Regions from separate parts of the Paenibacillus ottowii genome, predicted to be linked through region 3. Evidence: riboswitches for the same ligand, from Rfam matches in the RefSeq annotation. Region 3 holds a riboswitch; each other region holds the start of a gene.
The links. A riboswitch is a leader RNA that binds a small molecule or an ion and turns the genes downstream of it on or off. The one in region 3 is predicted to bind glycine.

Region 1: it holds a riboswitch for glycine, as region 3 does, so the genes downstream of both, ACQQ6X_RS19215 (alanine/glycine:cation symporter family protein) here and sdaAB (L-serine ammonia-lyase, iron-sulfur-dependent subunit beta) in region 3, are expected to answer to the same signal.
Region 2: it holds a riboswitch for glycine, as region 3 does, so the genes downstream of both, gcvT (glycine cleavage system aminomethyltransferase GcvT) here and sdaAB (L-serine ammonia-lyase, iron-sulfur-dependent subunit beta) in region 3, are expected to answer to the same signal.

What each region holds. Positions count from the first base shown of each region.
Region 1 is NZ_CP191577.1:4,134,345-4,137,625, forward strand. Features, by position in the region: gene ACQQ6X_RS19215 (alanine/glycine:cation symporter family protein) at 1-1,264, opposite strand, end outside; glycine riboswitch at 1,422-1,517, opposite strand; glycine riboswitch at 1,536-1,612, opposite strand; gene ACQQ6X_RS19220 (glycoside hydrolase family 1 protein) at 1,779-3,236, opposite strand.
Region 2 is NZ_CP191577.1:49,040-52,320, reverse strand. Features, by position in the region: gene gcvPA (aminomethyl-transferring glycine dehydrogenase subunit GcvPA) at 1-871, opposite strand, end outside; gene gcvT (glycine cleavage system aminomethyltransferase GcvT) at 997-2,097, opposite strand; glycine riboswitch at 2,178-2,274, opposite strand; glycine riboswitch at 2,278-2,375, opposite strand; gene gcvH (glycine cleavage system protein GcvH) at 2,767-3,165, shown strand.
Region 3 is NZ_CP191577.1:436,104-439,384, forward strand. Features, by position in the region: gene sdaAA (L-serine ammonia-lyase, iron-sulfur-dependent, subunit alpha) at 15-914, opposite strand; gene sdaAB (L-serine ammonia-lyase, iron-sulfur-dependent subunit beta) at 904-1,593, opposite strand; glycine riboswitch at 1,805-1,919, opposite strand; gene ACQQ6X_RS01980 (DUF6359 domain-containing protein) at 2,134-3,281, shown strand, end outside.

The DNA.
Region 1 (3,281 bases), 1.8 Mb from region 3:
GGTTCGGAAAAGCCATCATTGCGTTAAAAATATCTGCCAGCAGCCATATCGCATCCAGTTTAATGAACGCGCCCCCACCAACCAGTACAATGAACAAATAACGATAAGGCTTGATCCACTTGACCCCAAGCAAGTACTCAACACAGCGCTCTCCGTAATAGTTCCAGCCGAGCATGGTTGTGAATGCGAACATAATCAGGATGATGGTGAGCAGTTCTGCTCCCAGCGGAAATGCACTGGAGAAGGCTTGCTGAGTCATCAAGCCTGCATCGGTAGGTCCGCTCCACACCCCGCTAACCAGCAGCGTCAACCCGGTCATCACACAAATAACCATCGTATCGATAAACACGCCCGTCATGGAAATCAGTCCTTGTTCCGCAGGCCATTTGGTTTTGGCAGCTGCAGCTGCAATCGGTGCGCTCCCCAATCCAGCCTCATTGGCAAATATACCTCTAGCTACCCCGCTGCGCATAGCCAGCATAATCGTAGCTCCTGCAAATCCACCCGTTGCCGATGTTGTTGAAAATGCCGAATGGAGCACAAGCGCGATTGCAGCAGGAAGCTGGTCAGCAAACCGAATCAGTACAATGATACAAATCAGTACATATAGTCCTGTTTTAAAAGGAACGACCTTCGTCGATACCTTGGCAATACTTTTGAGTCCTCCAATGGTGACCAGAGCTGTAAGGACAGCAATTGTCAGTGCCGTTACAATCGGCGGAACGCCAAAACTGTTTTCAGTAGAAGATACAATCGCCTTGACCTGAGGAAATGTTCCGATCCCGAACAACGCTACCAGCATCCCTGAAAAAGCAAACAGCATCGCCAACGGTTTGAAACGACGTCCCAGGCCTTTTTCAATATAATACATCGGGCCGCCGGAGAATTGTCCATTCCGATCCTTCACCCGGTATTTAACCGCAAGTACACCTTCCGCGTATTTCGTCGCCATCCCAAAGAAGGCTGCTACAACCATCCAGAACAAGGCACCCGGCCCGCCCAGCTTAATGGCTGTCGCTACACCAACAATACTTCCTGTGCCCACTGTAGCCGCCAGCGCCGTACTCAAAGCCGCAAAGCTGCTTACATCCCCGCTGCCTTCATTTGGGGCCTTACCGATGAGCTTGATCGCCAAGGGCAGCCGGAATACCTGCAACATTTTTAGTCGTATGGTCAGCCATAAGCCCGTTCCCATGACAAGAATGATGAGGGGCGCCCCCCATATCCAACTGCTAATCGTTTCTAACACATGTACCAAGTTCATTTCAACCCGCTCCTCCAGCATATTAAAAAACAAAAAAGAGTCAAATCCGTTGATTCGACTCCTGGAGAGGTTAAAGGCACGAAAAAATAAACCAATTTGTGCAGGATCCTATCTCTAAAAAGCTCATAAAAGCCTAGAGTATTCCCTGTCACAGGTTATTCGCGTCTCTGTCCTTTTGCCTGAGAGTTTAAGCAGATGTTATTCTGCGGTGCACCTTCGGCGCCCAATTAAGGGTCTCTCCAGAGTTCTGTCCGTTTACGGTCCCCGCTTATTGCTGTAACCAGCCTTAGCACCTGAGAGTTTTGCCCCTTCGGTCGGAACTTTCGTTCCATCTCCCGCAAACATCAACCAGACATATGAAATTTTTATTTATTATACAGAAAACTTTCAGCTTATTACAAGTGAAAAATTTGTGAAGCCTTTTGACAAATCGATAGGGTATCTATACAAAAAGCGAGTACAGCAGATTGAATCCTTCGGATTTTCTCTGCTGTACCCGCCAAATGATATGGAATTACAATTCTTCACCATTGGTTGCTATCACATTTTTATACCAGTGAAAGGAGTCCTTTTTGGAGCGTTTGAGCGTTCCGTTACCGTCATCATCCAGATCAACGTAGATAAATCCATAGCGCTTGGACATTTCGGAAGTAGACATGCTCACAAGGTCGATCGGACCCCAGCTGGTGTAACCCATCAGATCAACACCGTCAGCAATCGCTTCCTTCATTTGAGTAATATGCTGACGCAAGTAATCAATTCGATATGTGTCATGCACAGAGCCGTCTTCTTCTACCTTATCATACGCACCCAAGCCATTTTCCACGATGAATAGCGGCTTTTGGTAACGGTCATAAAATGTATTCAGTGTAACACGAAGGCCGATCGGATCAATCTGCCATCCCCAGTCGGAGGACTGCAAATACGGATTTTTCACACCGCCAATCAAGTTCCCTGCTGCTTTCTCGCCCTCTGGCCCTGCCGATACGGTCAAGGTCATATAGTAGCTGAATGAGATAAAATCGACCGTATTATGTTTCAAAATTTCGGCATCGCCGGGTTCTGTCTGGATCACAATATTATGTTCTTCAAAATAGCGGTTCATATAGTTGGGATATTCCCCACGAGCCTGCACATCCGTAAAGAACAGGTTCAGCTGATTTTCATGCTGGGCCTTCAGTATATCCTCTGGATTACACGTATGTGGATAACTTTCTATACGGGCCAGCATACAGCCGATCTGAGCACCCGGAATGATCTCATGTCCCCGTTTGGTTGCCAGTGCACTTGCTACAAATTGATGATGCAATGCTTGATATATCGCTTGTTGTTTGTTTTCTACACGATCAATAACCACACCGCCACCTGTAAACGGACTCATGGTCATGACATTGATTTCGTTAAAGGTTAGCCAGTATTTTACTTTGTCTTTGTAGCGTGTAAATACCGTTTCGGCATAATGTACGTAATGATCTACGACTTCGCGCCCCAGCCAGCCATTATACTTCTGGGTTAGACCTAGCGGTGTTTCATAATGAGACAATGTCACCAAGGGCTCAATGCCATACTTACGCAGCTCATCAAATACATTGTCGTAGAATTGCAATCCTGCTTCATTCGGCTCGGCATCATACCCATTCGGGAAAATCCGCGACCAGTGGATAGACATGCGGAATACTTTAAAGCCCATTTCTGCAAACAAGGCAATATCTTCTTTGTAATGGTGGTAGAAATCCACACCTTCACGCTTTGGAAAACGAGCGTTTACCTTGCCAGCCAAGATGTCCTCAAGTCGCTCGGACGAAATTTCTATAGCATGATCGTTCTTACGTTCCGCTCTGGGTACATAGGCAATCATGTCTGCACTCGACAATCCCTTTCCATCTATGTCAAAAGCACCCTCCAGTTGGTTGGCTGCAGTTGCCCCGCCCCAGAGGAAGTTTTTCGGAAATCCTTTTTGCGTCTTCGTCATGGTATGAAAACCTCTTTTCTTAATTTAATGTTTTCACTTTGGTCA
Region 2 (3,281 bases), 390 kb from region 3:
GGCGCATATGCGCCTGTGAAACGGCAAAGTAACCGCAGGTCGGACCGCCGAGGGAGGACGAGATCCCAAGCGGCTGCGCGTCGCCTACCACAATATCTGCGCCTTGCTTGCCAGGCGCCTCCAATAAGCCAAGCGCCAGTGGGTTGGCACTGACAACCATAAGCCCTTGCTGCGCATGGATGAGGTCAGCCATCGGCTTCAAATTTTCGACGGCTCCGAAAAAGTTGGGACTCTGAACCAAAACAGCCGCCGTCTGTTCCGATACAGCTGCGGCTAACGCATCGACATCCGTTACGCCGTCTGAACAGCCAATCTCCACGATGTCCAAATCCAATCCGCGTGCATAGGTTGCCAATACCTGACGTGCCTCTGGATGGACAGACCTTGATACGATGAGCTGTTTACGGCGCGTGGCTGCGGTAGCCAATGAGCCTGCTTCCGCCAGAGCTGTCGCCCCATCGTACATACTGGCATTCGCTACAGCCATACCTGTCAATTCGCAAATATACGACTGGAACTCGAAGATGGCTTGCAGCTCGCCCTGGCTTACTTCCGGCTGATAAGGGGTATAGGCGGTGTAAAATTCGGATCGTGAGGTGATGTGTTGGATAACGGACGGAATATGATGATCATAAATGCCTGCACCAAGAAAGCTGGCATGTGTATCAGTATTGGCATTGTGTCCGGCCAGTCTGGCCATGTGGCGGGTTAAGGCTCTTTCGTCGAGCCGAGAGGAAAGAGGGAGTTCCCCTTGGTATCGAATAGCCTCTGGAATGTCACTAAATAGCTCGTCAATGGATGATACGCCCACCACATGCAGCATTTCGGTTTGGTCTTGTTCGGTCATGGGGAGATAGCGATGCTGCTTCATAGGTTCTGGCTCCTTTCAAAAAGCAAAATTTAGATAATAAATTAGCTAATATATAACCGGGATTGGAAAATCCAGAATTTCACACACGATATGATCGCTTTTTCAGGAATGAAGAGAGTTTAAGATCAGCGTGGTCGTTTATAAAAGGGGGCTGCGACCACCTCCGCACGCAGACGCTTACCACGAATTTCGACCTCCAGCGGTGTAGCTAGGGTGCTAAAACGACTGTCCACCAGGGCCAGCCCTAGATTGCGCTTCAAGGTGGGCGACTGGGTGCCCGTGGTGACCTCACCGATGTGTTGGCCTTCAGCAAATACCGGATAATGAGCGCGCGGGATGCCGCGGTCCATCATTTCCAGCCCAATCAACTTGCGAGGAATTCCTTGTTCTTTCTGGCGTTGTAGTGCTTCCCTGCCGATAAAATCTCCTTTACTCAGCTTGACGAAGAAACCTAAACCAGCCTCAAGCGGTGAAATGGTGGCAGATAACTCCTGTCCGTACAGCGGCAGCCGCGCCTCGAAGCGCAGCGTATCGCGAGCACCAAGTCCAGCAGGAATCAGCCCATACGACTCACCGCAACGAAGCAAACCATCCCAGACGGCAGGTGCTTCCTCAGCAGGTATATAAAATTCAAAGCCGTCTTCCCCGGTATATCCGGTTCGCGAGACAAGCGCTTTTGCTCCAAACAATTGCACGTTCTCCTGGAATCGGAAAGATGCCAGATTCGTTATATCTGTATCTGTTACGGCAGCGGCAATGCGTGCTGCTTCTGGTCCTTGCAATGCCAGCAATGCTATTGCGTCAGACACATTCTCCAGATGAACCGATGCAGGTACGTGACGAATGAGCCAATCCCAATCTTTGTCGATGTTGGAAGCATTCACAACGAGCATGTAGCGCTCTGGTCCTTTGCAATATACAAGTAAGTCATCCACTACGCCTCCGTCGGGGTAACACAGGAGTGAATATTGTGCCTGGCCCGGTTCCAACTGGCTGACATCATTTGTGGTTACTCGCTGCAAAAAAGCCTCGGCTTCTTTGCCCTCAACCAAAAACTCGCCCATATGCGAGACATCGAATAAACCCGCGCGTTGGCGGACGGCCTCATGTTCTTTTTGAATGCCGCTAAACTGAACGGGGAGCTCCCACCCGCCAAAGTCAATACAACGAACTCCGGGTTGCGTCCCGTAGGACGAATATAGTGGTGTTCTTCGCAAATTAGACATTTTTCCACTCCTATCCAGTGTAATCGGCCAAAACAAAAAAGACAGGCTGAAAGAAACGTATAGACGGCGGTCCATACTCTTTTTTCAGCTCTGTCCTTGATACCAGAAAGTTACCCCGGTATGTACCAGGTTTCCCCTTGGGTGATCCGCTCTAATCGCGAATGCTCTCCAGAGATGCGTCCGGCAAAGGTCCTTTTGCCTGAGAGATTCACCTGCAATGCAAGTTTACTCCTTCGGCGCTACCTTTTGGATCAATGGTATGCTACCCGGTTTTGCAGGTAACAACTTGATCCGATTCGCGTGCATAACTGTCTCACAAACGACAACAGCTATGAGAATCCTTTTGGCAGTCTCTCCCTCCGCGTTCATCCGCGTTTGCAGTTGTCGATGTATTTCCAAAAGCATTTGCTATAACCCATTAATACGCAAATTCATTCAAAATGTCAATAAAAATGTCATATGAAACAATATGAAAAACATTTAATGTATAAATAAGGATATGTAAGCGTTTGTTACAAGTTATTATTTTTGATAGACTATGCTATATAGGTTGGTATGAAGTATTTTTGTTAGTATTATTGACATGGATGTTCTTGTTGTCATAATCTTAACCTGTCTAATACAAGTGATCAAAAGCATTTTATTCATGTGGAAATGAGGCGAAGCAGGATGAGTGAAGTGAAACAGGAACTCTGGTATACAGACGAACATGAGTGGGTTCAGCGCACAGCGGATGGAACGTTGCGAATCGGCATTACAGACTTTGCACAGCATCAGCTGGGTGATATTGTTTTTGTGGAATTACCTGAGGTGGGAACAACGATTGAACAGGGGGCGGAGATCGGCACAATTGAATCGGTGAAGACAGTCTCCGATCTTTTTGCTCCGGTGGCGGGAACCGTTATGAAAGTGAATGAAGCTCTGGAAAGCACACCTGAGCTGGTGAATGAATCTCCCTATGAAAAGGGTTGGATGATCGAAGTAGAGATGAGCAATGATGTCGAGGAAGCTGTGGGCAAACTGCTGTCTGCGGAGCAGTACGAACAGTTGATTTCGGATCAGCAATAATAAGTAATACAGCATGAATTACTACCTTTTATTTTGATTTTTTGTATGGATCTTGAATTAAATAAGAGCATCGTGAGTCCGCTCGGTTTTTGTATAAAATAGTCGCTATGACCTGA
Region 3 (3,281 bases):
TTTAATGCTTAGAGCTATGACTTGTCTTTCTTGGCCAGTGTGTTGCGTGTAAGGGATTCGGTCAAGCGCTTGCCGGTCGGTGTCTGGGCCAAGCCGCCTTTGGCGGTCTCGCGGTGTTTCGACGGCATTGCGCTGCCGACTTCAAGCATCACGTCAATGACTTCGTCAGACGGAATGGCACTGCGTACTCCCGCCAAAGCCATATCCGCTGCGGCAAGTGCGGTCACGGCTCCCAGCCCGTTGCGCACGATGCACGGAATCTCGACGAGCCCGGCAACGGGGTCGCAAATCAGACCGAGCGTATTCTTGAGCGCTAGGCCTACAGCGTGAATGGCCTGTTCAGGCGTGCCGCCGCGCAGCTCGACCATTGCACCAGCGGCCATCCCGATGGCTGAGCCAATCTCAGCCTGACAGCCTCCCTCCGCGCCGGAAATGAAGGAGTTGTTGGCGATGACGTAGCCAATGGCTCCGGCTGCGAACAAGCCGTGCACCATATGCTCGTCATCCCAGCCGAAACGCTCCTGCGCACTAATGAACACGCCGGGGATGACGCCGCAAGAGCCAGCAGTGGGCGTGGCGACAATGCGCCCCATGGATGCATTCACCTCCGACACAGAGAGCGCATAAGCCATGGCGAGCGCGGAGGCGTCGCCGGAGCAGGTCTCCCCTGTCCGCAGATACTCGGCCAGGCGCTTGCCGTCCCCGCCCGTCAATCCGCTGCGGGATACGGTGTCTTGCGTCTGACCGCGATGAACGGCCTCCTTCATGACTTCATAATAATCAGACATTTGGCGGAAGATTTCTTTTTCCGTTGTATTCGTCTCTTGTACCTGTTCTTGAATCATCAGGCGGCCAATCGTGGTGGATTCCTCAGCGCATATCGCGCTGATTTCATGCAGATGGCTAAACCGCATCGGATTCAGCTCCTTTTTTCAGATTAATCATTTTAATTTCATACATATGAGGCAAAGAACGCAGTTTGGCAATCAGTTCAGCCGTAGGAGGACTGTCCGTTTCGATGGCAGTAAGTGCTTCACCATCCCGACCTTTGCGATCCACATGCATGTAGGCAATGTTAATGTCAGCAGCGCCCAATGCTGAAGTTACCGCACCTAATGTACCGGGCTTATCCGAGTGGAGAAGCACCAACGTAGGCAGTTCTCCGGTCAGGTTAACTCGGAATTCGTTGAGCTGCTGGACATGGATACTGCCGCCTCCGATGGAGGAGCCGAGCAGGGTGCGCTGATCCTCGCCCTTCCATAGCTCGAAACGGACGGTGTTCGGATGGGGCGCGGGGAGTCCGCTAACGGCAAATTCTACGGCCATTCCAGCCTGCTCCGCCCATTGCTCGGCATCGGGAATCCGGTGATCGTCCGTATCGTAATTGAGCAGGCCTGCGATGAGTGCCAGGTCGGTACCGTGTCCTTTGTACGTGTCGGCGAAGGAGCCGTACAGTGTCATGCGGGCGCGGTCAGGCTGCGCCCCGAGCCAGTGCCGGGCAACGCGTGCAAGCCGCACCGCGCCTGCAGTATGTGAGCTGGAGGGTCCGGTCATGGCCGGACCGATAATGGAAAATACATCTTTGAAACGCATGGTATGGCCCCCTGTATGTTCTACAACCATAGTATATGGTATTTCCGCGTCTTTGCACGGATATAACGGTTCCTGATGCTGACGTACAATGTGAGCACAAAAAAGGACAGGATAAGGAAATTCCCCTTATCTCTGTCCTCGTTACCTGAGAGTTTCGTGCGGTGTCCATACCGCCTTACCCCTTGGGTGGCTTGCGCTCTCTCCAGAGTTGCGTCAGATGACGATACATGGACCTGAGAGATTATCCGCCAGCCGGGTGCTGGCGGCTTGCTCCTTCGGTGCCGCCAGCGTGTAAGCCTCTGGACAGACTCTCCCGTCATCTTCATTCGCGTATACCGTTCTACATATCTTCCTTAGCGTAATGTATGCCGCGCTCGCTGTCAATCGCAGGGTTCGATTTTTACATAAACAAGTGTGTTTCCGATAAAAAAGATAAAAATTTACATAATTATGGATCAAACCAGGAAGGAATTAGAAGATTGATAGCTAATCTGATAGAGGACAAGTACATTTATGGAATTATAGGAGGGATATTGACGTATGGTAAAAGGCTCGCGGTTCACAGGTTCACGCTTGAAAGGGGTGCTGCATCTGGCGGCGATCATATCGCTGCTGATCGGGATCTTCGTTCCATTCGGTCAGGTCAAAGCAGAGGGAGCACTGACAGTAGCCGAAGCCCTTCAGCGCCAAGGTAGTGGAGGCACAGTGACGGTGGAAGGCTACATTGTTGGACATGCTACCGGATCGCAAACGGCTAATTTTTCTTCCCCGTTTGCGAATGATTTTAACGTACTGATTGCCGACCAGGTGAATGAACGTAGCACGTCGAATCTACTGGATGTGCAGCTGACATCAGCGTACAGAGGGCAATATGGACTAACAGGCCATCCTGAGCTGATCGGCAGTAAAATTCGTGTGACAGGTACACTTGGCGCCTACAATAATTTTGGCGGAGTAAAAAGCCCAAGCGCTGTGGAACTGGTGAATGGAAGCGAGCCGGGGGAACCTGGTAATCCAGGCGAGCCTAATCCTGGAAACCCGGGTCAGCCCGGTACGACATTGCCGGACGGCAAAGGTAAAAAAGTGCTGTTCGATAATACGCACGCACAGACGGCTGGGGCAGCAGATTGGGTCATTGACGGCGCCTTCTCTGATTTTGCCGATGGATTGCGTAATGTAGGTTTTACTGTGGACCAATTGAACCGCTCTATTCCTTTTACTTTTGGGGAACAAGCCATAACCTATGACAAGCTGCGCCAATATGATGTGTTCATCATCGGTGAAGCGAATGTTCCATTTAAAGCTTCCGAGCAGGCGGCTTTGCTACAATACGTGAATAACGGGGGGAGTGTTTTCTTCATCTCCGACCACTATAATGCGGACCGCAACAAAAACCGTTGGGATGCCTCCGAGGTTATGAATGGCTATCGTCGTGGAGCCTACACTAATCCGGCAAAAGGCATGACTGCAGAAGAAGCAGCATCACCGGCGATGCAAGGGTTAACTAGCTCTGATTGGCTGGCAACCAACTTTGGCGTTCGTTTCCGCTATAATGCGCTTGGTGACGTGAATGCTACGGACATTGTAGCTGAAGATCAATCTTTTGGCATTACCAAGGGTGTACGTTCAATTGCTATGCATGCGGGCTCTACGCTGGCTATTATTGATCCTACCAAAGCGAAGGGAAT